DNA from 2 places in the Enterococcus massiliensis genome. Region 2 is predicted to be linked to the other one. Evidence: predicted binding sites of a transcription regulator. Region 2 holds the regulator's gene; the other holds the start of a gene.
The links. The regulator LexA, encoded in region 2, represses DNA repair genes until DNA is damaged. The targets are predictions, from matches to a motif close to CNAACANNTGTTNG.
Positions count from the first base shown of each region.

Region 1 (15,663 bases), on a different contig from region 2:
GAAAAGAATCTCAGCATAATCTGGTTTATTGGAACAACGAAAATTATTTTGGGTTTGGTGCGGGAGCTAGCGGCTACTTGGGTAATCGCAGATACAAAAATTATGGACCAATCCAACATTATTTGGAACCTTTGCGAAAGGGAAAGCTTCCTATCTATGAAGAAGAATTTTTAACAAAGGAAAATCAGATGGAAGAGGAATTATTTTTAGGTCTAAGAAAACTGGAAGGTATTTCCAAGCAAAACTTCCGCCAAAAATTTAATGTCGATTTTCATGATATTTATGGACCAGTGTTGCCGGAGCTGAAAGAAAAAGGTTGGCTGCTGGAAGAAAAGGATACCGTCCGTTTGACAAAAACTGGGTTATTTATCGGTAATGAAGTATTTGAAAAGTTTTTATTGAAGAGTTCTAACTAGGACTCTTTTTTCTTTTTAAATTTTTCTAAAATAATTAGCACTCGGCATGATAGAGTGCTAAAAAGTGGTGAAAAATTCTTGACAAATAAGTGGAGTGTGGTATATTTATACTCGTATTAGCACTTATAAGTAAAGAGTGCTAATGAGAGGTGATAGATTATGTTGACACAACGGCAACAGGATATTTTGCGTCTCATTGTTCAAAATTACACGCAAACGGGTCATCCAGTCGGTTCTAAAAAACTGATGGAAGAAGGAATTGATGCAAGCTCTGCAACGATTCGCAACGAGATGAAGGCATTAGAAGAATATGGCTTTCTTCAAAAAACACATTCTTCTTCCGGGCGAGTTCCTTCGATGACAGGCTATCGTTATTATGTTGATCATCTTTTACGACCGGACAAAGTCGAAAAATCAGAAATGCAACTTATTCAACAGTCTTTTGGTAGAGAGTTTCATGAAATTAATGAAATCATCCAACAGTCTGCGGATATCCTATCCAGTCTGACCAGTTACACAGCACTTTCACTAGGTCCAGATATGAAGGAACGACGTTTAACGGGTTTTCGCATCGTTCCCTTGAACGATCGCCAAATCATTGCGATTATCGTGACGGATAAAGGTAACGTTGAAAGTCAGGTCTTTACGATTCCCCGCTCCATTAGTGGAGAAGATTTAGAGAAAATGGTGCGGATCATCAATGATAAATTGATCGGTGAACCGTTGATTACGGTATATCATCGCTTGCGAACAGAAATTCCTATGATTTTGCATAAGTATTTTCAAACAACTGAAGGGATTCTTGATCTATTTGATTCGTTGCTGAGTAACGCTTTCGAAGAAAAAATCTTTGTCGGCGGACGGATGAACCTTTTGGATTTCGGTCCTAAGCCGGATGTGGATCAGTTCAAAACGATTTATTCTTTTATGAAAGATCCCGAGGAGTTGAATCAGCTATTGATTCCGCCAAATGGAACTATCCAGATTCGAATTGGTGATGAGCTTGGCATTGACTTGCTGCAAAATATGAGTTTAGTCCAAGCAAGTTATGATATTTCTGGTCATGGCCGCGGCACGATTGCGCTTTTGGGTCCTACGAGTATGCAATATTCAAAAATTTTTGCGTTGATTGACGTTTTTCGTCAAGAACTCGCATCAAAATTGGCTGACTATTATCGATCACTAGATTCGTTTAGTTAGTAAAAGCAAAAAGCGAAACAATCTAATAGAGAAAGGAAGTTAGTCAAGTGTCTGAAAAAGAATTGGAAAAAGAACTAGAAACAGAAATTGAAGCAGCGATCACTGAAGAAATTGAAGCTGATGATACTGAATCAGAAGCTCCGACAGAACTTGAAGTGTTGAAAGCAAAAAACAATGAATTAGAAGATCAGTTTTTGAGAGCGCGGGCGGAAATCGCAAATATTACCACTCGAAATCGCAATGAACGGGAACAATTACAAAAATATCGTTCGCAAGATTTGGCGAAGAAACTTTTGCCGGCAATCGATAATTTGGAACGTGCAATGGCGGCGGAAGTATCCGATGACCAAGGCGCAAATTTGAAAAAAGGTGTCGACATGGTTCTAGAAGGAATTCGTTTTGCTTTGAAAGAAGAAGGGATTGAAGAAATTCCCGCAGCTGGTGAAATGTTTGATCCTAATGTTCATCAGGCCGTTCAAACGATTCCAGCCGGTGACGATGTAGCAACAGATACAATCGTTGAAGTTTTACAAAAAGGATATAAGCTGCATGACCGCGTCTTGCGACCAAGCATGGTTATCGTAGCCCAATAATAAAAAAATATTAGTAGTATACTATTTTAAAGGAGTGTTTTTTACATGAGTAAAATTATCGGTATCGACTTAGGTACAACAAACTCAGCAGTCGCTGTTCTTGAAGGCGGCGAAGCAAAAATTATTGCAAATCCAGAAGGAAACCGCACAACACCTTCTGTTGTTTCTTTCAAAAATGGTGAAATCCAAGTAGGTGAAGTAGCAAAACGTCAAGCTGTAACAAATCCTCATACGATTTCTTCTATCAAACGTCATATTGGTGAAGCAGGTTATAAAGTAGAAGCCGAAGGGAAATCTTATACACCACAAGAAATCTCAGCTATGATTTTACAATACATCAAAGGTTTTGCTGAAGATTATCTAGGTGAAAAAGTTGAAAAAGCAGTCATTACAGTTCCTGCATACTTCAATGATGCGCAACGTCAAGCAACGAAAGATGCTGGTAAAATTGCAGGTTTAGAAGTAGAACGGATTGTTAATGAACCAACAGCAGCAGCATTAGCTTATGGTTTGGATAAAACAGACAAAGAAGAAAAAATCTTAGTATTTGACCTTGGTGGTGGTACTTTTGACGTATCAATCCTTGAATTAGGTGACGGTGTGTTTGATGTATTATCTACAGCCGGTGACAATCATCTTGGTGGGGATGACTTTGATAACAAAATCATCGATCATATGGTTGCTGAATTTAAAAAAGAAAACGGTATTGATTTAGGAAAAGACAAAATGGCGTTGCAACGGTTGAAAGATGCCGCTGAAAAAGCGAAAAAAGATTTGTCAGGTGTAACAAGCACGCAAATCAGCTTGCCATTTATCACAGCCGGAGACGCTGGTCCTTTGCATTTGGAAATGACTTTGACTCGTGCGAAATTTGATGAATTAACAAGTGATCTTGTTGAACGGACAAAAATTCCAGTACGTCAAGCTTTGAAAGATGCTGGTTTATCACAATCTGAAGTAGATGAAGTGATTTTAGTCGGTGGTTCAACCCGGATTCCTGCAGTTGTTGATGCTGTTCGTAAAGAAACTGGCAAAGAACCAAATAAATCTGTAAATCCTGACGAAGTTGTTGCGATGGGTGCTGCAATCCAAGGTGGAGTTATCACTGGGGACGTCAAAGATGTAGTCTTGTTAGACGTTACACCACTTTCATTAGGTATCGAAACAATGGGTAGTGTCTTTACAAAATTAATTGACCGTAACACAACGATTCCTACAAGTAAATCACAAGTCTTCTCAACAGCAGCAGACAATCAACCTGCCGTAGATATCCATGTACTGCAAGGGGAACGTCCAATGGCTTCTGATAACAAAACATTAGGAAGATTCCAATTGACGGATATTCCACCAGCACCTCGTGGAATTCCACAAATCGAAGTAACTTTTGATATCGATAAGAACGGTATCGTGAATGTTTCTGCTAAAGATTTGGGAACACAAAAAGAACAAAAAATCACCATCAAATCTTCTTCAGGTCTTTCAGATGAAGAAATCGATCGCATGGTGAAAGATGCTGAAGCAAATGCTGAAGCAGATAAAGCCCGCAAAGAAGAAGTAGATCTTCGTAATGATGTAGATGCGTTGTTATTCACTGTTGATAAAACATTGAAAGATCTAGAAGGCAAAGTAGATGCAGAAGAAGTGAAGAAAGCGGAAGATGCTCGGGATGAACTGAAAGCTGCAGTTGAAGCAAATAACATCGAAGAAATGAAAACAAAACGAGATGCATTAAACGAAATCGTACAAAACTTAACGGTTAAATTGTACGAACAAGCAGCGCAACAACAAGCACAAGAAAATCCAGAAGAAGCGCAAGGCGGCGCAGATGATGTTGTCGATGCTGATTTTGAAGAAGTAGACGGCGATGACAAATAAGTAACTCGCTAAGAAAAAGCCAAAGTCATCCTTTGGCTTTTTCTTATGATTTATTAAGAATGATTTGGCTTATGACAGAAATATGATAAAATACACAAGTGGTTAAAACAAGAAATGTGGAGGGAAGCCTATGGCAACAAAACGAGATTATTACGAAGTCCTGGGATTGCAAAAAGGGGCTTCGGATGATGAAATTAAAAAGGCATACCGCAAGCTTTCCAAAAAGTATCATCCGGATATTAACAAAGAGGCTGATGCAGAAGATAAATTCAAAGAAATTTCCGAAGCCTATGAAATTCTGAGCGATCCGCAAAAAAGAGCAGCGTATGATCAATATGGACACGCTGGTACAGATCCTAATTATGGTGGCGGTGGCGGCTACGGTGGATTTGGCGGCGGTAATTATGGTGGCTTTTCCGGTGGCGGTTTTGGTGGATTTGAAGATATCTTTGAATCGTTTTTTGGCGGCGGTGGCGGTGGTCGTTCGGCTGATCCCAATGCGCCCCGACAAGGAGCCGATTTGCAGTATTCGATCAACTTGAAGTTTGAAGAAGCAATTTTTGGTGTGGAGAAACCGATCAAGTACAATCGGGAAGAAACCTGTCATACATGTGGCGGTAACGGAGCAAAACCCGGTACCCAGCCAGAAACCTGTCATAAGTGTCATGGTTCTGGTTCAATCAATGTGGAACGACAAACGCCTCTTGGTCGTGTAATGAGTCGTCAAACCTGTGATGTCTGTCATGGTACTGGGAAAGAAATCAAAGAACCATGTCCAACTTGTCACGGTGCTGGACACGAAAAGAAAGCCCATGAAGTGAAAGTCAATGTCCCTGCAGGGGTAGAAGATGGGCAACAAATGCGTTTGGCAAATCAAGGGGAAGCCGGACAAAACGGTGGACCTTATGGGGATCTTTATGTTGTTTTCCGAGTTGAAGAAAGTGATATCTTCGATCGGGATGGTGCGGAGATTTACTATGAATTGCCATTAAACTTTGTCCAAGCAGCACTTGGTGATGAAATCAATGTGCCGACTGTTCATGGAGATGTGAAACTGAAAATTCCAGCTGGTACACAAACGGGAACTAATTTCCGTCTTCGTGGAAAAGGTGCACCTCGTTTACGTGGTGGTGGCAATGGCGATCAACAAGTCCGCGTTAAAATCCTTACACCAAAAAATCTGAATGATGCGCAAAAAGACGCATTGCGTAGCTTTGCGGAAGCTAGTGGTACAAAAATCAGTGAACAGCAGGCAGAAGGTTTTTTTGATAAAATGAAAGACGCCTTCAGCGGAAAAAAGAAGTAGGTAATCAATCGACTTCCTGTTCATAAAAAATAAGTAGAAATGACGACTGTTTGGCGTTGTTTCTACTTATTTTTTTGCAAAAAAAACTGTGAAAGTCAGGGATTAACCGACTTTCACAAGAAAGATTAAATATTTAGAACTTTGTCCAGAAAATCTTTGGTTCGTTCGTTCTTAGGAGCATTGAACAGTTGGTCTGGTGTTCCATCTTCCAAGAATTTTCCTTCGTCACAAAAGAGAACACGATTAGCTACTTCTTTGGCGAAGCCCATTTCATGGGTGACGATAACCATTGTCATGCCTTGTTTTGCTAATTTTTTCATTACGTTCAACACATCGCCGACCATTTCTGGATCCAGAGCAGAGGTAGGTTCATCAAATAACATAACATCAGGGTTCATTGCCAAAGCGCGAGCGATAGCAACCCGCTGTTTTTGACCGCCAGATAATTTATCAGGATACATATCCTTTTTATCTGCTAGTCCAACGGTATCCAATAATTCCAGCGCTTTTTTCTCCGCTTCGCTACGATTGTTTTTCTTAAGATCCATTGGCGCTAAAACAATATTTTCTAAAACGGTCAAATGGGGGAAAAGGTTAAAATGTTGAAAAACCATACCGATATGTTGCCGAATAAGATTGATATTGGTATTCTTATCCATTAAATGAGCACCATCAATGACGATATCTCCACTGGTTGGTTCCTCTAAACGGTTCAAGCAACGTAAAAAGGTGCTTTTTCCGGAACCGGACGGACCGATGACACAGACAACATCGCCTTCTTTAATTGAGATACTGATATCATTTAACACGGTATTGTCACCATATTTTTTAACAAGATGTTCCACTAAGATTTTTTCTGCCATCTTATTTCACCTTCTTTTCTAAAACTTTTGCCAATTTTGTCAGTGACGTGATGACGATCAAGTACATGACCGCGATAATCAGATAAACATTGGTACTTTGTGAAGTTCGTGCAACGATGATTTTTCCTGTTTGCAATAGTTCTACCACGCCGATGACGGAGATAATGGTCGTGTCCTTCAACGAAATAACGAACTGATTGACGAAGGAAGGAATCATAATTTTGATTGCTTGCGGTAAAATGATTTTTTGCATGGTGCGAGTGTAAGGCATACCGAGACTGCGGGAGGCTTCCATCTGCCCAACAGGGACAGCGTTGATACCGCCACGAACAATTTCAGCGATATAGGCACTTGCATTCAAGGTTAGGGTGATGACGCCTGCTGCAAAATCAGGAATCGTAATGCCGATTGCATCCGACAACCCGAAAAAGATGAAGAACGCCAGAACCATCATTGGGATACCGCGAATGATATCGACGTATATGGAAGCAAAAGTCCGCAAAGCTCTGATTGGTGCAACGCTGAACAGTCCGAAAATAATCCCAATCACTAGAGCTAGAGCAAAGGAAATCAAGGCCAATGCAATCGTTTTTCCGAGCCCTTCCAGTAAGACTTTCCAGTTATTTTCTAATAACCCGAAAATCGTTTTTTCGTTGGCTTTTTTTACAGGAGCGGCGCCATCTGAAATATATTTTGCGAGGATATCTTCGTATTCGCCGGTTCGTTTCATTTCGGCGATTCCTTCATTAAACATTTCAAGTAATTCAGGATTTTGCCCTTTTTTCACTGCGAAACCATATTCACCACCAGATTCGCGTTTGATAGGAGTTGTTAATTTTTGTCCATTGCTGATGGCGTAGCCGATAACTGGATAATCGTCCATCATAGCATCAATTTGTCCGCCTTTCACGGATTCGTAAAGCTGATCCGCCGCATCGTACAGTTTTATTGTGTAGCCGTAGTTATCTTTGTTTGCTTCAAGAAAATCTGCGCTTTCCGTACCGATTTTTGCGCCAACTTTTTTGTCTTTTAAATCATCATAAGATTTGATTGATTTATTGCCCTCTTTTACAGCGACTTGAATTCCGCTTTCGAAATAGGGGGTAGAAAAATCAAAGGACTCCTTCCGTTCATCAGTAATGCTCATCCCGGCAATCATACCGTCTGCTTGATTGCCTTCAAGCGCCTGTAATGCACCGGAAAAGCCGATAAAATTAAATTTAATGTTGAAGCCTTGTAATTCAGCCGCTCGTTTCATTAAGTCGACATCGATACCGACATATTCATTTTCTTCATTTTTAAATTCGAAAGGGGCAAAAGCGGAATCACTTGCGATAATGTATTCTTCTTTTTTTGGTTCAACTTTTTTCATTGTAGCGGAATCGTCTCCGCTTTCTGTTGCGATATAGGTTGCAACAATTTTGTCATAGCGGCCGTTTTCTTTAAGTTTTTTTAAGCCGTTGTTGAATTTTTCTAAGAGCTCACTGTTTTCACCTTTTTTTACTGCAAAACCATAAGAATTTCCTTGTTCCGGTTCGCCGATGAGTTTGAATTCTTCCCCATTTGAAATAGCATAACCTAACACAGGGTAGTCATCAAAAATTGCCTGTACGGTATTGTTGCGTAATGCTCCATAGAGCCCGTCTGCTGCATCATAAACTTTTACTTTGAATCCATAGGTCTCTTTCTTCTCTTCTAAAAAAGTGGCGCTTTCTGTGCCGACTTTTGCACCAACCGTTTTTCCTTTTAGTCCATCATAATCGGTGATAGATTCTTCGTCTGCACGAACGGCCATTTGGATGCCGCTATCAAAGTAAGGTTCGGAAAAGTCAAAGGACTCTTTCCGTTCGTCGGTAATACTCATCCCGGCAATCATCCCGTCTAGTTGGTTGGATTGGACGCCTTGGATAGAGCTGTCAAAGCCCAACGGTCGCAAATCGACTGAAAAATTTTGATCTTTTGCAATTTCATTTAATAAGTCGATATCAATACCGACATATTCATTGTTTTCATTTTGGAACTCGAAGGGCGCAAATGTGAGATCGGTTCCGATTTTATAGGTTTTCTCGGCAGCTTCGACCGATTCTTTTCCGCCTAGTGTAAAGAGACCTACCATTAATGCTGCCAACGAGAGCAGAAGTGTTCGTTTCTTCATTTCGTATCCTCCTATTTTTTTGAATATGAGGATATTATACGGGTTAAAGCGCTCTTAAACAAGAGAAAGTAAGGAATAAATAAAAAAATACCAAGAATGCTAACAGAAGATGTTAAGAAATCTTACATTCGGAAAAGCGAGATTCAGTCAGAAAACTAGCGAAAGTATGTTCGCTATGATATAATATAGCGCAGTGAGAAATGTGTTTATTTTCTTTGCTTTTAATATGAAGGAATAAAGGAGGATGTTAGATGATTGAGAGAGAAACCTCCCATAAATTTGAATTAGTCTCAAAATATCAGCCTGCCGGGGATCAGCCGGAAGCCATTAGAGAATTGGTTGAAGGTGTGGTTGAAGGGAAGAAAGCCCAGATTTTATTAGGAGCGACCGGAACCGGAAAAACTTATACCATTTCGAATTTGATCAAAGAAGTGAACAAGCCGACGTTGATCATTGCCCACAATAAAACATTGGCTGGGCAGTTGTATGGTGAGTTCAAAGAATTTTTCCCAAACAACGCGGTGGAATATTTTGTTAGTTATTATGATTACTATCAACCGGAAGCTTATGTTCCATCCAGTGATACTTATATTGAAAAAGATTCTAGTGTCAATGATGAAATTGACAAATTGCGTCACTCGGCGACCAGTGCTTTGTTGGAACGCAATGATGTAATCGTTGTGGCATCTGTGTCCTGTATTTTTGGTTTGGGTTCACCAGTCGAATACCAGAAGCAGGTAGTTTCTTTACGGGTCGGTATGGAAATTTCTCGTGATCGGCTGTTACGTAATTTGATCGATATCCAATTCGAACGGAATGACATTGATTTTCAGCGGGGGCGTTTTCGTGTCCGTGGAGACGTGGTGGAGATTTTCCCCGCATCTCGGGATGAACGGGCATTACGAATCGAATTTTTTGGTGATGAAATCGATCGAATCCGTGAAGTGGATGCATTGACCGGTGAAATTTTATCAGAAACAGAACATGTTTCGATTTTCCCGGCAACTCACTTTGTTACCAATGAAGATTATTTAGAACACGGGATTGCGTCTATTCAAGCCGAATTAAAAGATCGCTTGGAGGTCCTACGAAGTGAAAATAAATTATTGGAAGCACAACGCTTGGAACAGCGGACAAATTATGATTTAGAGATGCTGCGAGAAATGGGGTATACCTCTGGAATTGAAAATTATTCCCGACATATGGATGGCAGAAAAGAAGGAGAACCGCCATATACATTAATCGATTTCTTCCCAGAAGATTTTTTATTAGTTGTAGATGAATCTCACGTAACGATGCCGCAGGTGCGCGGCATGTATAATGGTGACCGGGCGAGAAAACAAATGTTGGTGGATTATGGTTTTCGTTTGCCTTCTGCATTGGATAATCGTCCTTTGCGTTTGGAGGAATTTGAAGAACATGTCAATCAGATTGTATATGTTTCGGCAACACCGGGTCCTTATGAAGCGGAACAAACAGATACCGTCATTCAACAAATTATTCGTCCGACTGGTTTGCTTGATCCAGTTATCGAAGTCCGTCCGATTATGGGACAGATTGATGATTTGGTTGGAGAAATCAATGCTCGGTCTGAAAAGAACCAGCGCGTCTTTGTGACGACTTTGACGAAAAAAATGTCAGAGGACTTGACAGATTACTTAAAAGAATTAGGAATCAAGGTTAAATATCTTCACAGTGATATCAAAACGTTGGAACGAACGGAAATCATTCGCGATTTGCGATTAGGGGAATTTGACGTTCTTATCGGAATCAACCTATTGCGGGAAGGTCTGGACGTACCAGAAGTTTCTTTGGTTGCGATTTTAGATGCCGATAAAGAAGGCTTCTTGCGTAGTGAGCGTTCTTTAGTCCAAACGATTGGACGAGCAGCCCGAAATTCCGATGGGAAAGTTATTATGTATGCGGATAAAATGACGGATTCGATGCAGCGAGCAATTGATGAAACAGCACGCCGTCGTTCGATTCAACAAAAGTATAATGAAGAACACGGCATCGTTCCTAAGACGATTATTAAAGAAATTCGCGATCTGATTTCAATCACCAAAGTGGCTGAAGAAGATGAAGCTTATGAAACGACTTCTTTTGAAGATTTATCAAGAGAAGAAAAAGCCATTTTATTGAGTAAGTTAGAAAAAGAAATGAAGGACGCAGCCAAAGCGTTAGATTTTGAGACGGCTGCAACATTACGGGATACCATTTTAGAATTAAAGGCGTCTGAGTAGGAGGAAAACAATGGCAAATGATAAGATCGTGATTCACGGTGCGCGTGCACATAATTTAAAAAATGTTGATGTAACGATTCCCCGGGATAAACTGGTGGTGGTCACTGGTTTATCCGGTTCTGGGAAGAGCTCATTGGCATTTGATACACTTTATGCAGAAGGACAACGTCGCTATGTGGAAAGTCTTTCGGCATATGCTCGGCAGTTTTTGGGGCAAATGGATAAACCAGATGTGGACAGTATTGATGGTCTAAGTCCGGCAATTTCTATCGATCAGAAGACTACCAGTAAAAACCCTCGTTCAACAGTCGGAACGGTGACAGAAATTAATGATTATTTGCGGCTGTTATTTGCTCGGGTTGGACATCCGATTTGTCCCAATGATCATATTGAGATCACCAGTCAGTCTGCGGAACAAATGGTGGATGAAGTATTAGAGCTACCTGAACGAACGAAGATCCAAATTTTGGCTCCAATCGTTTATCAAAAAAAGGGACAGCATAAAAAAGTTTTTGAACGAATTCAGCGAGAAGGCTATGTTCGGGTTCGAGTAGATGGCGAAATTTATGATATTTCAGAAGTCCCTGAATTAGAAAAAAATAAAAAACATGAAATTAGTATTGTCATTGATCGGATTGTTGTGAAGGAAGGCATTCGCTCTCGACTGTTTGATTCCTTTGAAGCGGCACTGCATTTAGCAGAGGGCTATGCGGTCGTTGATGTAATCGGTCAAAAAGAAATGCTGTTTAGTGAACACTACTCTTGTCCCTATTGTGGTTTTACAGTTGGGGAGCTTGAACCGCGACTCTTTTCGTTTAACGCACCATTTGGAGCTTGTCCAGAATGTGATGGTTTAGGTATTAAACTGGAAGTGGACGTGGATTTAGTCGTTCCAGATACAACCAAGACATTACATGAAGGAGCAATCATTCCTTGGAATCCAATTAGTTCGCAATATTACCCTCAAATGTTGGAGCAGGCTTGTGACAGTTTTGGTATTGATATGGATACACCTTTTGAGGAATTGCCAGAAGAACATCAAGAAATCGTCTTAAAGGGATCAAATGGAGAAACTTTCCACTTTCATTATGAAAATGATTTTGGCGGTGTACGGGATGTTGAAGTTGCCTTTGAAGGAGTATTGACGAATATTAAACGCCGGTACCATGAAACAAATAGTGATTTCACTCGGGAACAAATGCGACTTTATATGACTGAATTAACCTGTCAAGCGTGTCGTGGATACCGGTTGAATCCGCAGGCGTTATCAGTTCAAATCAATGAAACAAATATCGGTCAAGTGAGCGAATTTGCCATCAATAATAGTTTGGCCTTTTTTGAGAAGGTTTCGCTTTCAGAAACAGAAAAAGTAATTGCCAAGCCTATTTTGAAAGAAATCAATGACCGTTTAAGCTTTTTACGGAATGTTGGGTTAGATTATTTGACCCTGAGTCGAGCTGCCGGTACCTTATCTGGGGGAGAGGCACAACGGATCCGTTTAGCGACCCAAATCGGTTCCAATCTGTCGGGTGTATTGTATATTTTGGATGAACCGTCTATCGGTCTTCATCAAAGAGACAACGATCGTTTATTGGATTCTTTACGAAAAATGCGGGATCTGGGAAATACCTTGATTGTTGTAGAGCATGATGAAGATACAATGCGGGCAGCAGATTATTTGATTGATGTGGGACCAGGAGCCGGGCATGCCGGCGGTGAAATCGTTGCGGCGGGAACACCGGCGCAGGTAGCGAAAAATAAGAAGTCATTGACAGGACAATATTTATCCGGGAAAAAAGTCATTCCTGTACCGAAAGAACGCCGCAAAGGAAATGGTGAAAAACTTAAAATCACCGGAGCTAGTGAAAACAACTTGAAGAATATTTCGGTAGAATTTCCGTTAGGCTCATTTATTGCGGTTACCGGCGTTTCCGGTTCAGGAAAATCCACCTTGGTCAATGAGATTTTGAAAAAAGCTTTGGCGCAAAAAATCAACCGTAACTCTCATAAGCCGGGAAAATTCAAAACGATGACTGGCTACGAAAAGATTGAAAAAATCATCGATATTGATCAAAGCCCAATTGGTCGGACACCACGAAGCAATCCTGCTACCTATACCAGTGTTTTTGACGATGTTCGTGATCTTTTTGCGAAAACCAATGAAGCAAAGATGCGAGGGTATAAAAAAGGACGTTTCAGTTTTAACGTTAAGGGTGGCCGCTGCGAAGCCTGTAAAGGGGACGGAATCATAAAAATCGAGATGCACTTTTTGCCGGATGTCTATGTTCCTTGTGAAGTTTGTCATGGGAAACGGTATAATTCAGAAACGTTGGAAGTGCATTACAAAGGGAAAAATATCTCAGAAATTTTGGATATGACAGTGGAAGATGCCGTTGATTTCTTTAAACATATTCCTAAAATCTATCGAAAACTGCAAACAATTGTGGATGTTGGTTTGGGGTATGTCACACTGGGACAACCTGCTACGACCTTATCCGGGGGAGAAGCGCAACGAATGAAACTTGCCAGCGAATTGCATAAAAGTTCAAACGGCAAGAGCTTTTATATTCTTGACGAACCGACAACGGGACTTCATACGGATGATATCGCGCGTTTGCTTCATGTTTTAGAACGATTGGCAGACGCTGGGAACACCGTATTAGTGATTGAACATAATCTGGATGTCATCAAATCCGCAGATCATGTGATTGACCTTGGCCCAGAAGGCGGGGATGGCGGTGGAACGATTATTGCCAAAGGAACACCGGAAATGATCGCTGCCGTGGAAGAAAGTTACACCGGGCAGTATTTGAAAAAAGTTTTGAAATAAAATTTAAAGTTTTCTTAACTGTTTTTTCAAGAACTTGTCACTGGAAATCAACTCGGTTAGAATGCACACAAGGGGATAACTCAACGATTTTTGGTTGAATTATTGTCCTATAAGTTCTATCCGTTCAAAATTGAAAAAAGCAATCGAAGTTCAGCACTTTGATTGCTTTTTTCTTTATGGTATTATGATTGTTGTATATTTCAAGAAATCATTGAATCAGTTAGTAGAAGTGAGTGTGTAAAATGAATGATCAAAACAACTTTATTCCGATTCTTTTAGGAAGCGATATGAATGTCTATGGAATGGCTCGTGCCTTTCATGAAGAATATGGCATGACTTCTGTCGCTTATGCATCAAATCAGTTGGCACCAACAAGATATAGCCAAATCGTCGATGTCCATGTGGTGGATGGCTTTGATAAAGATCCAGTGTTTATTGAAAAAATGTTAGAACTGGCAAAGAATACCTATAACGATCCTTCTAGGAAGTACCTGTTGATCGCTTGCGGAGACGGTTATGCGGAATTACTGTCGCAACATAAGGAGGACTTGGCGCCTTATTTTGTTTTTGCTGCCAATGATTACTCACTTTTCAAGCGACTGATCAACAAAGTAAGTTTTTATGAAGTCTGTGAGGAATATCAACTGCCTTATCCTAAGACCTTGATTGTAACAAAAGAAATGGTGGTAGAGGGGAAACTAAATCAAGCGTTGCCGTTTGATTTTCCAGTCGCATTAAAACCAGCGAACAGTGTAGAATGGTTGTCTGTTAAATTTGAAGGACGCAAAAAAGCGTTTATTATTGATAATCAAGCTGAGTTTGACATGATTTTAGATCGTTTATATAAAGCCGGCTATACCAGCGAGATGATCGTTCAAGATTTTATTCCTGGGGATGATAGCAATATGCGGGTTTTAAATGCGTATGTCGATCAACATCAAAACGTTCGTATGATGGTTTTAGGACACCCATTATTAGAAGATCCAACTCCCGCATCCGTAGGAAATTATGTGGTAATCGTTCCAGACTATAATGAAAAGATTTATCGAACGATTAAGGAGTTTTTGACGAAAATCCATTATGTTGGATTTGCGAACTTTGATTTGAAGTATGATGTCCGGGATGATGAATACAAATTGTTCGAAATTAATTTACGTCAAGGAAGAAGTAGCTTTTTTGTAACATTGAGCGGATATAATCTGGCAAAATACATTACGGAAGACCTAATTTATTCTTCTGTTTTTCGAGAAACAGAATATGGCACTATTGACTCTCCGAAAGCGAAAGTTTGGCTAGGAGTACCGAAAAAAACATTTAAAAAATATGCGCGGGACAATGCGGGGAAAGCCTTTGCCGAAAAATTGATTCGAGATGGTAGATGGGGAACGACCGTCTTTTATGAAAAGGACCAGTCTTTCAAACGCTGGTTCTTGATGAAATACATGTTCCATAATTACATCAAGCGCTTCAAAACGTACTTTAATGTGAAAGAAGGATAGCTTGTGGAGAATTTTTTTAGTATTTTAGGTGGCATGGGGACGATGGCGACAGAGAGTTTTGTCCGCCTTCTGAATCATCGAACAGTAGCCCATAAGGATCAGGAGTATTTGAATTATGTCTTGTTCAATCACGCAACGGTCCCTGACCGCACAGCGTATATCTTGGATACGACGGCAGAAAATCCTATGCCTTTTTTGTTGGATGACATTGCCAAGCAAAATCTCCTGAAGCCGAATTTTATTGTGCTGACTTGCAATACGGCACATTATTTCTTTGATGAACTGCAGGCAGCGACACCGATTGACTTATTGCATATGCCACGAGAAGCGGCGGTGGAGTTGCAAAAGCAGCAAGCTTCTGGCAAAATCGCTTTTTTAGGCACTGAAGGGAGTGTTAAGGCGGGGGTCTATGAGAAAGAATTACGGGTCGCAGGCTTTGATGTCCTGATTCCTGACGCTTCTCTACAGAAAAAAATCAATCATTTGATTTACCAAGACATCAAAGAAAATGATTTTTTGAATAAGACCTTGTATTTTGAAATTTTGCAGGAAGTCGTCGAAAAATACCACTGCGAAAAAATCGTTTTAGGCTGTACCGAGCTTTCTTTGATGGAAGAATTCACCGAGAACAATCCGTATCCGGTAATCGATGCCCAATCAATTTTAGTTGACCGGACGATAGC
Region 1 is NZ_CVRN01000003.1:73,397-89,059, reverse strand. Features, by position in the region: gene hemW (radical SAM family heme chaperone HemW) at 1-416, shown strand, start outside; gene hrcA (heat-inducible transcriptional repressor HrcA) at 576-1,616, shown strand; gene grpE (nucleotide exchange factor GrpE) at 1,664-2,209, shown strand; gene dnaK (molecular chaperone DnaK) at 2,255-4,084, shown strand; gene dnaJ (molecular chaperone DnaJ) at 4,215-5,390, shown strand; gene BN1875_RS00880 (amino acid ABC transporter ATP-binding protein) at 5,516-6,253, opposite strand; gene BN1875_RS00875 (amino acid ABC transporter substrate-binding protein/permease) at 6,255-8,408, opposite strand; gene uvrB (excinuclease ABC subunit UvrB) at 8,660-10,651, shown strand; gene uvrA (excinuclease ABC subunit UvrA) at 10,662-13,481, shown strand; gene BN1875_RS00860 (carboxylate--amine ligase) at 13,724-14,980, shown strand; gene BN1875_RS00855 (amino acid racemase) at 14,984-15,663, shown strand, end outside.
Region 1: uvrB (excinuclease ABC subunit UvrB) is a predicted target of LexA. The motif match lies at 8,568-8,581, and genes of this name have one in related genera.

Region 2 (15,663 bases):
CAGAAACAACGCCTCCTTCCAGCAGTGTCACTGAACCAAGTAGCAGCTCTTCGGAAGAAAACAACCCTGGAGGCGACCCTGGTAATAACGAAAATGGCGGCAATAATGGTGATAACGATTCATAAGAGCCAAAAAATCACTGACCCAGAAAAAGCGGTCAGTGATTTTTTTAATTTATTTTCCCCTTCATCCGTTCTTTTCCCTCTTGACACATGAACAACAGTGGACAACTGGCACATTTTGGGGCGCGCGCAGTACAATGGTAGCGGCCAAAGAAAATCATCGTATGATGGGCATCAACCCATGTTTCTTTAGGAAGTTTGCGCATTAAGGTCTCCTCTACCTCGAGAACCGTGGCATTCAGTTTACAAATACGCAATCGTTTAGATACTCGTTCTACATGGGTATCCACTGCAATTCCAGGCACCCCAAACGCATCCCCCAATACCACATTTGCCGTTTTTCGACCGACACCGGGCAACTGCATTAATGCTTCGCGGGTTTTAGGAATTTTACCCTCAAAATCCGTCAAAAGCATCTTCGCACAAGCTTTAATGTTTTTAGCTTTATTGCGATACAATCCGATAGTACGAATTTTTTCAATGATTTCTTCTAATGGTGCTTCTGCCAATGCTTCCGGTGTAGGAAAAGCTTGAAATAAAGCAGGCGTCGCTTTATTGACAGATACATCTGTCGCTTGTGCACTCAAAATTACTGCAATCAATAGCTGAAACGCATTTTCATGCTGTAACTCGCCATGGGCATCGGGAAACATTTCAGCCATCAAATGAATGGCTTCTTGGGTTTTTTCTTTACTTAACATTAGTCATCACCATCTAACCAATTATGTAATGAAACTTTGGGTAATTGTTTTGTTGCAGTAGGTTCTTTTTGCATTTGCTGCCGTTTTCTTCTCTTTCGTTCCGCATCGACTTGCTCTTTCGTGTTTATCTGGTTTTTTTCCCAGCTCAATAAAATAGAGTCGATATAATTAAAGTTATATTTTTGATTCAAAACAGCCTCCTTTAATGCTAATAAAATCAACTCTGGACTGTAATGGTCTTCTTCCAGCCATTGCCCGATTCGTTGATATTGAATCGGTGATAAAGTACGCCCAAATTCCTCTTCAAAAGTTCGATACAGTGTAGTTACCTTATCTTCTTTTTCCTGATTCACTGTTTGTTGTTGCTGTTGGGTCATTAATTGTTCTAGCTTATCAAATATAAGTTCAAAGTTATAGCGATCATTTTTTTTTCCATAAACATCTGTAATCGTTTCAATCGTAAGAAATTGTTTTTTTACTAGTTGATTCAGCAACAGCAAAATTTCTGGCTGCTTCATCTGTAAATCATCTGCCACGATGGACAGGTCGGGAAAATCATTTCCCATTTGATGATGGCGATAAAGCTGTAGCCAAAACAAAAATTCTTCATTCGTCATACCGATTCGACGGTAATTGGCTAAAATAAGGTTAGCAAGAGTCGTTTGTCCGCTTTCCAAGTAGTCTTTTAAAGATATCATGCACTTCTCCTCTTTCTTTCCCTAGTATACTTCATAGCAAATAAATTCACTACCCAAAGCTTATCAAAAAAGGATTGCTACCGGTAATGGGCAGCAACCCTGCTTTTTAAAGCATCCCTATTTTCAGATTTATCGTTGAGGAACAGCCGCGATAACTTCTACCTCAACTAAAGCATCTTTTGGTAATCGTGCAACTTCGATTGCTGAACGGGCCGGAAAATCACCTGCAGAAAAGGCTTTTCCATAGACTTCATTAAAAGGGACGAAATCCTCCATGTTTTTCAAAAAACACGTGGTCTTGACCACATCTTTTTCTGCTATCCCAGCTGCTTCTAAGATTCCATGAATGTTTTTAAAAACCTGTGCAGCCTGCTCTTGAATCGTCGTTCCAACAATTTCTCCCGTTTGTGGATCTAAAGGAATTTGACCAGAAGCAAATAAAAAACCATTGACGATTTTCCCTTGAACGTAGGGTCCGATCGCAGCGGGGGCATTAGGTGTTTGAATTATTTTCATCACGTTTCTCCTTACATTCTGGGCATAGTCCATAAACTTCCAACCGATGCTCATTGATTTCAAAACCTGTCAACTGACTAGACGCCATTTCAACATCCTCAAGTCCCGGATAATAAAAATCAACGATCTTGCCGCAATTTTGACAAATCGCATGATAATGCGGCTTTGATGAAAAATCAAAACGGCTAGAGGCATCCCCATATTTCATTTCCTGAACAAAACCGATATCGGTAAACAAGCGTAAATTATTATAGACTGTTGCGACACTCATATTAGGAAAATCGGCAGCAATTGCTTGATAAATTTCATCGGCTGTAGGATGGGAATGATGTTTTACCAGATAGTGTAAAACGGCATACCGTTGAGGAGTGATCCGCACATTATCTTTTTTTAATTGTTCAACAGCTTGTTCAAGCACTGAACTTTCCATCTGTGCTCCTCCTATTCCTTCCATTTAGTATTCTCATCATACTATTTTCAAGCTAAAATTTCTAGCTTCTACACAAAAAAAGACAGCCGGAAAAACAAAATTTATCTTTGCTTTTTGCTGTCTTCAATAAATTTGTTGTTCACCTTTTCTTATTTCTCATCAAATTGATAAAGAGCGGTAGACAAATAACGTTCTCCATTGTCCGGAACGATTGCTAACACGCGTTTGCCTGCACCTAATTCTTTGGCAACCTTCAATGCTGCATTGATTGCTGCGCCAGAAGAAATTCCAACCAGGATTCCTTCCTTGGTTCCCATTTCTCGTGCAGTTGCCATTGCATCATCACTGGTGACTGCAAGAACTTTATCATATACGCTGGTATCCAATGCGTCCGGTACAAATCCAGTTCCGATTCCTTGGATTTTATGAGGACCAGGACTACCTCCTTCTAAAATCGCAGATTCTGCCGGTTCAACACCGTAGATATGGATTTGCGGATAGACACGTTTCAATTCACGTCCAGCCCCAGTAATCGTGCCCCCAGTTCCAATTCCCGCAACAAAAGCGTCTAATCCTTGTACACCAAAAGCTTCTTGGATTTCTTTCCCAGTTGTTTTTTCGTGGATATCCGGATTTGCGGGATTTTCAAACTGCAAAGGGAGGAAATAGCCATGTTCTTTTGCTAATTCTTTAGCCGTTTCAATCGATTTCTTTATCCCCTCTGCACCAGGTGTTAAGACCAATTCTGCTCCATACGCCTGCATTAATTTACGACGTTCAATACTCATTGTATCCGGCATAACAATAACCACACGATACCCTTTTGCCGCGCCAACCATCGATAAACCGATGCCCGTATTCCCTGAAGTTGGTTCAATAATTGTGTCTCCAGGATGAAGTTTGCCTTCTGATTCTGCCTTTTCAATCATGCTTAATGCAATCCGATCCTTCACACTACTACCAGGATTAAAAAATTCCAGTTTTACATAAACATCTGCTGCACCTTCTGGAACCAAATTATTCAACTTCACGATAGGTGTGTGTCCAATCAACTCGGTAATAGATTGATGTACTTTCAACATAGAAATTCCTCCTTATTTAACTAATTTAATCATAACCAATGTCTTGCGTTCTTGCGAATATTTTGCATTAAAAAAAGCCAAGTTCAAAACTCGGCTTTCCCTCTTTAAACAGATAATTGTTGTCCAACCATAATAACATCACTGGTTAATCCATTCATCGACATCAATTGATCGACCGTTAACCCGTAAGATGAAGCAATATCCCACAATGTATCCCCAGAAGCCACCGTATAGGTTCCAGTACTTGTAGAAGCTGAAGCCGTTGTTGTTTGTGCGGTCTCTGTCGTTTGTGTTTCCGTCGTCGCCGATGGTGCTCCATTAGATGGCGTATCAAATCGCGTCAAATTATAGGCTTGAATCAACCAATTTAATTTTTGATTGTAGCCGGGATCTGTTGCATAACGACCAGTAAGATACGCAGTCGCATCCATATAGCTGGAAGTATTACTTTTCCATGTTCCTGAATAATGGGCAGTACCGGTTGAAAAGCTCGTGCTGCGCAATACATTCGCATGGTCTTGGAAAGATTCCCAATATGAGTTGTATTGACGGAAAGGCTCGTTCATCGTTACCCATTGTCCATTTAGATATTCTTGCGTGGGCAGATAAACCGACTGTCCATTGTAAGAACCTTTGACCCCAAATAAATTATAGTAAGGAGCACTTCCTAACATGGAGGTTCCATTACCGCTTTCTAATAAAGCCTGTGCAATCATCACTGAAGCATAAAGATCATTGGCACTTGCTACTTCTGCTGCTGACCAGCCGATTTGCTCAATAAACGTATTCACATCATTTGTTGTTTGATATTCGGCAGCACTAGCGGTTGCAGGATTCAAAGCTAGGACGCTGGGGGTTACCAACAAGCCCGTTCCAACAACTGTCGCAATCGATTTTTTATTTATTTTGAATGTTATGGCGGTTTTCGCCTGGTGTCGTTGACTTCTTGTTTGATACTGATTCATAGAACAACCTCCGTAAGTCTTTAAAAAAACTTTCCCATTTCTTAACTTTTTCATTATACGACTTTTCCGATAAAACGACAAACAAAATAATTGCTGTAATATTTATTTAATAAAACTAACCTCATCGAAATAATTTTAAGAAACGAAAGAAAAAACTTTTAAAAACACGATAAAAAAACTCCGGGAAACCGGAGTTTTTCGTAGATATTTTGGCTCTATAATGAATTGTAGGTAGCAACCACATTTTCCGTAGTGAAACCAAATTCAGTCAAAATCTTGTTCCCTGGAGCGGATGCACCAAAATGATCAATAGCGATGATTTTCCCATCAAAGCCAACATATTTTTCCCAGCCAAATGGTGCAGCTGCTTCAATCGCTACCCGATTCGTTACTGCTTTTGGTAAGACGGATTCTTTGTAGCTGTCTGTTTGTGCGTCAAACAATTCAAAACTTGGCAAAGAAACAACAGAAACATCTTTTCCTTGTTTTGCCAATTCTTCTTGTGCCGCAACTGCTAAAGCAACTTCAGAACCAGTTGCGATTAGAATTCCTTCAGGCTTTTCACCCTTTTGAGGAGACAACACGTAACCGCCTTTTGCGACATTCTCATCTGCTGTTTTTGCTGTTCCTGATAAGACTGGCAGATTTTGTCGGCTTAAAACAAGAATCGTTGGTACGTCAGTTGAGGTCATCGCAATTTTCCATGCTGCACGGGTTTCGTTCCCATCTGCTGGACGAATAACTTGCACATTAGGCATGCAACGAACGCTGGCTAATTGTTCGATTGGTTCGTGAGTTGGTCCATCTTCTCCTACTGCAACTGAATCATGTGTCAGAACGTAAGTTACCGGTACTTTTTGCAAAGCTGCTAAACGGATTGCAGGACGCAGATAATCTGTAAATACGAAGAAAGTTCCTCCATAAACCCGCGTGCCCCCATGTAATTGAATCCCATTCATGGCTGACGCCATTGCAAATTCACGAACGCCAAACCAAATATTGCGGCCTTCATATTGTCCTGGTTCAAAATCTTTTTCCGCTGCAACCATTGTATTGTTGGAAGCAGATAGATCTGCGGAACCGCCCCATAAACTTGGTACAGCTTGGGAAAGGGCTTGAATCATTTCTTTGCTTGATACACGACTCGCTTGACTTGTTCCTTCCTCATAAACAGGCAATCCTTCTGCCCAGTTTTCAGGAAGCTCACCAGCAAAGGCTTGTTTAAATTGTGCAGCTAATTCTGGATACGCTTTTTCATATGCAGCAAATTGTTGGTTCCACTCTGCTTCTGCTTTTGCACCACGCACTTCAATCGTTTCTTTGAAGCGATCAGCTGCTTCTTCAGGAACAGTGAAATCTGGGTATTCCCAACCATAAACCGCCTTAGCAGCCTTGATGCCATCTTCGCCGATTGGTGCGCCATGTACAGAAGAAGTTCCTTCTTTTGGTGCACCATAACCAATCACCGTTTTAACTTCAATCAATGTTGGTTTATCTGTTTCTGCTTTCGCTTCTTCGATAGCTTTAGAAATTGCTTCTAAATCATTGCCGTCTTTCACTAAAAGATGTTGCCAACCATAGGCTTCAAATCGTTGGCCAACATTTTCAGTGAATGCTTTTGACGTAGGACCATCAAGAGAAATATCATTCGAATCGTATAAAACGATTAATTTCCCTAATTTCATGTGTCCAGCCATGGAACTTGCTTCTTGAGAAACGCCTTCCATCAAGTCTCCATCTCCACAAAGAGCAAAAGTGTAATGGTCCATGATAGCAAATTTATCACGATTATAGGTCGCAGCTAAATGAGCTTCCGCCATTGCCATACCAACTGACATAGCAATTCCTTGACCTAGAGGCCCTGTTGTTGCTTCCACACCGTCTGTATGGTTGACTTCTGGATGTCCGGGTGTTTTACTGTCCCATTGACGGAATCCCTTCAAATCATCAATCGTTACATTGTAGCCTGCACAATGGAGTAAGCTATAGAGCAATGCAGAACCATGCCCTGCTGACAATACAAAACGATCCCGGTCTACCCAATTTCTAGATGTTTTTGGATTAATTTTTAAATGTTTGGTCCAAAGAGCGTACGCCATTGGTGCTGCTCCCATCGGTAACCCCGGATGTCCAGAATTCGCTTTTTGGACGGCTTCAATACTCAACGTCCGCAGGGTATTGACTCCTAACTCATCAACTTTATCAAACAATTTTATTTCCTCCTATTTAGGTTTTTTTTACCTTTATTGATACTCTCATTGTAAAGGATTACACATCAAATTGCAATTCCTTTATGAACGATCATGCAGACCATTCTTTTTTTGAATTTCTTTTAATTTTTCCGGTGTAACATCATTACCTTCGGGATCGATTACTTTCATCCCCTCAATATGATGCCGCATACCCGAACGAAATGACTCTAAATATTCTTCTCTTAAAAGAATTTGTTCCTTCTCTTCTTCAGCTGTCAGCACACCTGTTTTCTTTTTTCGTGCCAACACATTGATACGCGCTAATTTTTCTTTAGACAGCACTGGATTACCTCCTTTTTTACTCTCTTATCTTATAAAAAATCAGTCAAAAACACAACCACAATAAAAGCGAACGTTTGTTTGATTTATTGGTATGGCTATGGTACACTAAATTTAGAAAATGAAAGAGGGTGCATGATGTGGCGAAACGCACAGAAAGTCGACAAATCGAAGTGTTAAAATTCATTCATGCCCGTGTAACTGAAAAAGGCTATCCCCCAACCGTTCGCGAAATTGGCGAAGCTGTCAACCTGTCCTCGACCTCAACAGTGCACGGACATTTATCTAGATTAGAAAAAAAAGGGTTGATTCTGCGAGATCCAACAAAACCTCGCGCAATTGAGCTTACTCCCTTAGGTTTAGAAAAAATCGGCGTTCAGCCTGATACTATTCCTCTTTTAGGCGTTGTTACCGCCGGTGAACCGATTTTAGCGGTAGAAGAAGCTTCAGACTTTTTTCCACTGCCACCTAATCTTGCCAATGATTCCGGCAGCTTGTTCATGCTGACGATTCGCGGTGAAAGTATGATGAATATCGGCATACTTGATGGTGACCAGGTAATTGTACGCAAACAAGCCATTGCAAACAATGGAGACGTCGTAATCGCTATGACAGATGAAAATGAAGCGACCTGTAAACGATTTTTCAAAGAAAAAGACCACATTCGTCTTCAACCGGAAAATGATTTTATGGAACCAATCATTTTACCAAATGTAACAATTTTAGGCTTAGTCGTCGGCTTGTACCGTTCTCTAATATAATCACTGAAGAAATCTTCAAGGTAATTATGAAGATTTCTATTTTTTTCTTTACAAACCGAACAAACATTCGTATAATAAAGACACAAACATTTGTTCGTATTATTAAACGAGGTGAGAGAAAATGAAAGGTATTCGAAATATTGCTTTGATTATCTTAGGTTTACTGATGGGATTTGTTGCTAACAATTTTGGGATTGAAATGACACTGTTAGTTTTTGCCCCTTTGTTCTTATTATGGTTCACCTTCTGGGATGATAAAAAATTCCGTCAATCTGAACGTCAACGCCACTACCACTATTCTACACACAATAATTCTGAATTTTATCATTATGAATAAATCTGTTTCAGCACACTCGATTGGGTGTGCTGATTTCAAAAAAAGGCGAGAATCCGCAAAGATTCTCGTCTTTTTTAATATTCCATTAAGGTCAACATATCGTACCCAGTGATTTTATCTCGTCCGTGAAGCTCCATCAATTCGATCAAAAAGGCACAGCCAACAACAACGCCGCCCAATTTTTCTACTAAATCAATTGTTGCTTTGATTGTTCCGCCGGTCGCCAACAAATCATCACAAATCAATACCCGTTGCCCTGGCAGAATGGCATCTTCATGAAGAGTCAGTGTATCCGTACCATATTCAAGATCATAAGACACTTCAATCGTTTTACGAGGCAGCTTGCCTTTTTTGCGGACTGGAGCAAATCCAACACCTAATTCGTATGCTACCGGACAGCCAACGATAAATCCTCGTGCTTCTGGACCTACCACCATGTCGATCCTTTTTTCTTTTGCATAGTCCACGATTTGTTTTGTCGCTTCCCGATATGCATCCCCATTTGCCATTAAGGGAGAAATATCCCGAAAGATAATTCCTTTTGATGGGTAATCAGGGATACTTGCAATATAATCTTTTAAATCCATTCGCGTTTCCTCCTACGCTGTCAGCCAAGCCTTCAATGTTGTTAAATCACTCAGCAGCAGAAATTCTTCTGTTTTTATTTTTTTCAATCGTTTCTGATACACCTTGCTTATCGCAAGATCTTTTTTCTCTGGGGTCATCGTTTTTTTCAAAACGCCGTCGTTTATTGTAACAAATTCTAAATCAAAAAACACCTGAATCATGAAAATTAATAATTTTTCGGGGATTTTTAAATAATCTGCTACTGCCGGCAACTTATAACGTACATCTACTTGTTCCTGTGTATTGATAAATTTAAAGAGTCGAGCATATTGTTCTCGTGTTCCAATGCCGTCAAGATAGGCTTCATCTTGAGCGGAACAGATAAAGAGAACGCGTTTGATTTCACTAAGCTGTACGATTTCTTTGATAGTGTCCGCATCGGTCGGACAATCAATGATGACTAACTGTTGATATTCGATACCACGAATTTTGAGCTGAAAATCTGTTAGCTCTGTGAAATGATATTTTTCTCCACTGAGATAAGAATTTAATGGTTCGGGAATTTTTTTACCAAAATGGATACATAATGATTTTGTGGTATCACTTAGTTGATGCTGTGTTTTTTTCGCCCGGTAATCAAATAATTGCAGCCCGTTACTGGCAAAATCTTCTAGCATCAACTGAGGCTTGCGGTTGCCGTTCCATTGATTGATCGACAACTGCCCTACAGCATCGAATGTTTCTTGAAACTCTTGAATTTGTTTTCCAAAACCGAAACCGATAACATCTAAACCCGGCTGTTCATCAAAGGTCAACGTCATTTTCAGATGATCACCGGCTGTCCCAATTGCTTTTTTATTTTGAGCGTGTACATCTTGAAATAAAAATCGCGGAATGGGGTTATCTGTTCCAAAAGGTGCCAAGCGATTCAAGGTATCGATAAATTTGAGGGAGACATCAGCTAATGTCAGTCGATCATCAATTGTCAGAGAACTTCCCTTCGAAAGATCAATTTCTTTTTGCCGAATGTATTGATTGATTTTTTCTTGCAAAGGAGCAAGGTTCTCCGATGCCAAAGTCAAACCGACAGCGGCGTGGTGACCGCCAAAATTAACAAACATTTCCCGCATGCCATCCAGCATCTGAAATAAATTCAAGGCATCACTGCTGCGACCGGATCCTTTGGCTTGTCCATTCTCTTTGATGGTTAGAATAATTGTTGGTCGTCCGGTTTTTTTAAGTATTTTCCCTGCGACAATTCCTAATACCCCTTCATGCCAACCAGAATGGGCAATTACATGGACCTCGTTTTGAGAATCAACCAACTGTAACGCTTCTTGCGTAATAGTTTCTACAAGTCCTTTTCGTTGTTCGTTAATGTCGTCAAGATTTTTTGCAAGCTGCTTAGCTTCATCCTCATCAAAAGTCGAAAGCAGTTGTACTGCCGGATTGGCATCTCCTAAACGACCAATCGCATTTAATCGGGGACCAATTGAAAAACCAACCGTGGTTTCAGTTATTTCTGAAGATTTTACTCCACTGACTGTCAACAATTCTCGTAAACCAAGCCGCTCGGACTCTTTCATTGCTTGTAAACCTAAAGAAACCAACGCACGATTTTCATCTGTCAAGGATACCATGTCAGCAATCGTTCCAATTGCTGCTAAATCCAAAAATTCCAGTGGTACTTCATCCAGTAATGCCGTTGCAACTTTAAAGGCCACTCCAACACCGGCTAAATCTTTGAAAGGATACGCACCATTAGGATGACGTGGATGAATGATTGCAAAAGCGTTTGGCAGTTCTTGAGGCAATTCGTGATGGTCTGTGACAATTACATCTACCTTTTGCGAATTGGCATAAGCAATCGCCTCATGTCCAGAAACCCCGTTATCAACTGTAACAATCAGCTGCACACCGGCGTCAATCTGTTGCTGATACACTGCTAAATTTGGACCATAGCCATCTGTAAAGCGATTCGGCAAATAGTAGGCTACATCAGCGCCCAAGAGCTCCAATGTTTCCTTCATAATCGTTGTACTAGTGATGCCATCCGCATCATAGTCCCCATAAACTAAAATTCGTTCCCCGTTGACGATTGCATCTTGAATCCGTTCTACAGCCTTTTCCATTTCATAAAGTAAAAAAGGATCATAAAGGTCCTGAATAGATGGCTGTAAAAATCCTGCTAATTTTTCGGGGGTCTGAATTCCTCGATTCCACAATATATCACCAATCAAGGGACTTAAATCATACTTATCTAATTCTTCTTTAAACGCTGTCGAAACCTCTTGTTCAACAGGCAAATTCCATTGATAGTTTGAGTTTCTCACGTAATCACTCCCAACCAAATAATTATAGCAAAGCTTTTCTTAAATGAAAAGAAGACAGATATCTTTTCCTTCTTTATAATAAATTGAATACTCAAAAAAGAGCCTGAAAACAAAAAAACGAACAATAGCGAATTCTTCGCTCCAATCCGTACTCGTCCTAAAAGTCCGACGTTTTGGAACTTCTTCTATCTATTGTTCGAATTATTTTCTTATAATCTATTTGTTTATTCCTCAGGCTCATCAATCGCTTTTTCAGGAACTGCTTCTGTAGCATCCATTTGCTGATTTTGCCAGATTCGCTTTTCTTTTGCTACTTCTGCCTGTACTTTTTCTTGAAAATTTTCTTGGTAATCCGTTAATTGTTTGCTTAATTCTTTGATGGTTTTTCGTTGTTGCCATAGCGTACTGGTGGAAGTAAGAAAAAGAATTATCGCACCTAAAATCGTCGAACCAAGAATCACCAAAATTAACGGTGCCTCGATTTTTCCAAAGCCAAAATTAATTGCCACCGGCATTGTATTAAATACGGCAAACAAAACAACGATCAAAACCAAAATAAAGCCTAAAATTGCCCGCCATTGATTTTTCATCTATTTCCCTCACTTTTGGTTAAAAATCCCGCCTGCTAAATAATCACCAATGGTCGGGAACAACGTATAAAATCGAGCTGCCACTTCCATGATGCGAGGCCGATTGATTTCTCGTACTGGTCTTTCCATGCTACGGACAATTGTTGCCGCTAATTTTTGAGGATCTAAAACAAAGGCATCGACCGTCGCAAGATAATCCCCTGAAGGATCTGCTTTGTCAAAAAATTCAGTTCGAATTGGTCCAGGATTAACAGTTGTTACATGAATATTAGAAGGTTTCAACTCCAGACGCAAAGCGTTAGAGAATCCCAACACTGCATATTTCGTTGCTGAATAAACCGCGGATTTGGGCGTTGCCATTTTTCCAGCCATCGAGGCGATATTGATAATATGCCCCTTCTTTTCTTCCAACATTTCTAAAAGGATCTTTTGTGTCAAAAACATCATACCTAACACATTGACTTCGAACATATTTCTTGCCTGTTCTAGATCAAAATCGGCAAAGTTATCAAAAAAACCAAAGCCAGCGTTATTAACCAAGACATCTACTGTTCCGATTTCAGCAACTTTTTCTAAAAAGCTCTCGATACTTTCAGGATTGCTGACATCAAGCTGAAAAGCATAGGCGGGTTTCCCGCTTAATTCGCTACAGTTGTCTTTGACTTTACCAATCAAATTGATTCGACGGGCGCAGGTGATTACAATAGCGCCTTTTTTTGCTGCTTCATAACAAATTTGTTCTCCTAGTCCGGCAGAGCTGCCGGTAACTAAAACGATTTTATCTTCTAAATCCATTGTATCGCTCCTTCCTTATTTCTCACAAAAAGGAATTTCAATCACATCAAAATCCTTCACAATTTTTGTATTCGGAAAAATTTCCTGTGCTTCAGCTTCTAAGCCCAACACATCTTTGCCTAAATAACGCGCACTGATATGGGTCAACAACAACTGCTTGACTTGTGCATTCTTTGCTACTTCCGCTGCTTGATGCGTTGTAGAATGAAAATAGGCCTTTGCCATCTGTGCTTCATTTTTATTAAAGGTGCTTTCGTGAACCAGCACATCTGCATTTTGTGCAAGTGCCACTGCATTTTGCGTTTTTCGGGTATCTCCTAAAATCGTTACGACTCGCCCTTTTTTCACAGTTCCAACGAAATCCTTGCCACTGATTTTTCGTCCATCAGGTAAAGTCACTGTCATGCCTTTTTTTAATTGTCCATAAATTGGTCCTGGTGCAATTCCTAGCTCTTGCAACGCAGCAACCTGCAATTCACCATCATGGTCAGCTTCAACGATTCGAAAACCATAGCTGGTAATTCCATGCTCTAATTTGTGGCAATAGACCTGAAATTGCTGGTCTTTGAAAAGTAGACCTTCAATTTCAATCTCAATATATTTTATTGGGTAGCTCAAACGAGTTTGGGAAGTTTTCAACGCAGTTTGGATAAAATTTTTAATGCCTTTGGGTCCATAAATTTCAAGGGCTTCATTGCCCCCTTGAAATGAACGGCTACTGATCAGTCCTGGCAATCCAAAGATATGATCCCCATGAAGATGGGTGATAAAAATTTTTTCGATTTTTCTTGGGCGAATATTCGTCCGCAAAATTTGCATTTGCGTTCCTTCACCACAGTCAAAAAGCCAAACGGCATTCCGTTCGTCTAAAAGTTTAAAAGCAATACTGCTGACATTTCGATGCTTTGCCGGAACACCGGCGCCAGTTCCTAAAAATTCTAGTTCCATTTTTTTCCATCTTTCTACTAATTCACTTGATGTTTAGGTGAATATTCTCACCACTAGGGACTAGTATATCATTTTCAGTTCTCTTTTTCTTGCTTTTTATTTGAGTTGATTTCGGCTGTAGCTGAATTTTCTTCATGCTTTGACTGCCAATCTTTTTTGGCATTTTCCTGCGTATTTTTTTCAACTTCCCGGGCTTTTCTGACCTCTTCTTCCACATCTTCTAATTCCAAGCGTGTGATGCCGCCGCCTAATTCGTTAATGATCACCTGATTGATGGGACGATTGTCTTCTTCGTCTGCAATCAAAATCAGCCCTGTTTGTCCTTCGCTGATTTGATTGATAACAAATTCAAAAACATTTTGGGCATCTTTGATTTCTTTAGCATCTTGAGTGGCCCCAATCATACTCCCCCCAAACCAGCCAAGAAGAACGCCCAACGGTCCGCCAAGAATTCCCACCAGCATGCCGATCAGGCCGCCTTTGGAAGTTTTATTGCTACCGGTAAAATCTAGAAAATCATCGATAGAAAATTTATGATCCCCTACCGAATGAGTGACAACAGCCATTTGTTCCCCTTTGACAGCTCCTTGAGCCGCCAATTTCTTAATTTCAGAAAATGCTTGATAAGCTTGGGATGTTACTTCAAAGTTCATAACAATTACTCTTTTTGTCATATTCTCAGTCCTCCGTTATTTTATTCACTTAAATTTTACCAGTAATTTGCAAGAATGGGAAAAGAAAGCACTTAAAAAACCAGTTCATGATTGCTCATAAACTGGTTTTCGCTATTTTAACTCATCCACTCTTTTTGAAAATTGCTTATTCAACAAATTCAAATTCAAAATTACCAATCCGAACGATATCGCCATCTTTTGCTCCACGGGCACGTAAGGCTTCGTCCACACCTAATCCTCGCAATTGACGGGCAAAGCGCATCACCGTCTCATCATGGTCGAAATTCGTCATCTGGAATAGTTTTTCGATTTTCTCGCCAGAAAGCGTCCATGAAGCATCAGGTTCACGATCGATTTCAAATTCAGGACCATCTGCAGTAAAACCGTAATGTACTGCATCTTCTTCCAGTTCTTCTTCATAAAGAGGAAACTCTGGCGTTACTTCTAATAAATCAGCCGTAGCATTTAGTAAAGCATCGATTCCTTTGCGGGTCACACTGGAGATTGGAAAAATTGGCAGATCGTCTGCATATTCATCGGTTTTTTCTTTTGCAATCTGTTCCTTAAACTTCTTCAGGTTTTCTTCAGATTCCGGCATATCCATTTTATTTGCTACGATAATTTGCGGACGTTCCATCAAACGCAAATTATGTGAAGCTAATTCTTTGTTGATTGCCAGATAGTCTTCGTAGGGATCTCGACCTTCCATGCCACTCATATCGATTACATGCAAAATAACACGTGTCCGTTCGATGTGCCGCAAAAATTGAGTCCCTAATCCTACACCTTGAGATGCTCCTTCAATCAATCCTGGTAAATCAGCTACGGCATAACTCCGTCCATCAGAAGAAGTTACCATACCAAGGTTTGGCACCAAGGTAGTAAAATGATAGGCACCGATTTTAGGACGGGCAGATGAAATAACTGATAATAAGGTAGATTTTCCAACAGAAGGGAATCCAACCAAACCAACATCCGCCAAAACTTTTAACTCTAATTCAAGTTTTCGTTCTTGTCCGGGTTCACCATTTTCTGCTAATTCAGGTGCAGGATTTTTGGGTGAAGCAAACCGGGTATTTCCCCGGCCGCCTCGACCACCTTTTGCGATGACTAATGTCTGACCCTCATCAACCAAATCACCCAGTAATGCACCAGTTTCAGCATCACGAACCGTTGTACCAGGTGGCACCTTAACAAAGGTATCTTCTGCTCCTCTACCATGCATTCCTTTACTCATACCGTTTTCGCCAGATAATGCTTTAAAATGACGATTGTAACGAAAATCCATCAACGTCCGTAAGCCTTCGTCAACGACTAAAATAATATCGCCGCCGTGCCCGCCATCCCCACCGGCCGGTCCGCCGTCCGGAACATATTTCTCTCTTCTAAATGCCACCATGCCGTCACCGCCTTTTCCGGCTTTTACGTCAATGGTCACTTGATCTAAAAACATGGACATTTTCTTGTCCTCCTCACTTCAATTCCTATTTATTATAGCGGAAAACAACCGCTATCGTCTACTTATTGTTTTTCAGAAACAATTTCGCATGCGCCGATTCAATGTACCATAGAATCAACGAATTGACTAGGAAAGTTGGAAGAACTTTAGGAAG
Region 2 is NZ_CVRN01000007.1:1,141,938-1,157,600, reverse strand. Features, by position in the region: gene BN1875_RS12820 (PBP1A family penicillin-binding protein) at 1-125, shown strand, start outside; gene nth (endonuclease III) at 170-823, opposite strand; gene BN1875_RS12810 (DnaD domain-containing protein) at 823-1,521, opposite strand; gene BN1875_RS12805 (RidA family protein) at 1,651-2,037, opposite strand; gene BN1875_RS12800 (Fur family transcriptional regulator) at 2,015-2,467, opposite strand; gene cysK (cysteine synthase A) at 2,617-3,549, opposite strand; gene BN1875_RS12790 (glucosaminidase domain-containing protein) at 3,654-4,514, opposite strand; gene tkt (transketolase) at 4,730-6,724, opposite strand; gene BN1875_RS12780 (DUF896 family protein) at 6,806-7,048, opposite strand; gene lexA (transcriptional repressor LexA) at 7,177-7,806, shown strand; gene BN1875_RS12770 (hypothetical protein) at 7,928-8,143, shown strand; gene BN1875_RS12765 (adenine phosphoribosyltransferase) at 8,218-8,730, opposite strand; gene recJ (single-stranded-DNA-specific exonuclease RecJ) at 8,743-11,043, opposite strand; gene BN1875_RS12755 (LapA family protein) at 11,268-11,633, opposite strand; gene BN1875_RS12750 (SDR family NAD(P)-dependent oxidoreductase) at 11,643-12,428, opposite strand; gene rnz (ribonuclease Z) at 12,444-13,376, opposite strand; gene BN1875_RS12740 (DUF1269 domain-containing protein) at 13,451-14,050, opposite strand; gene obgE (GTPase ObgE) at 14,196-15,509, opposite strand.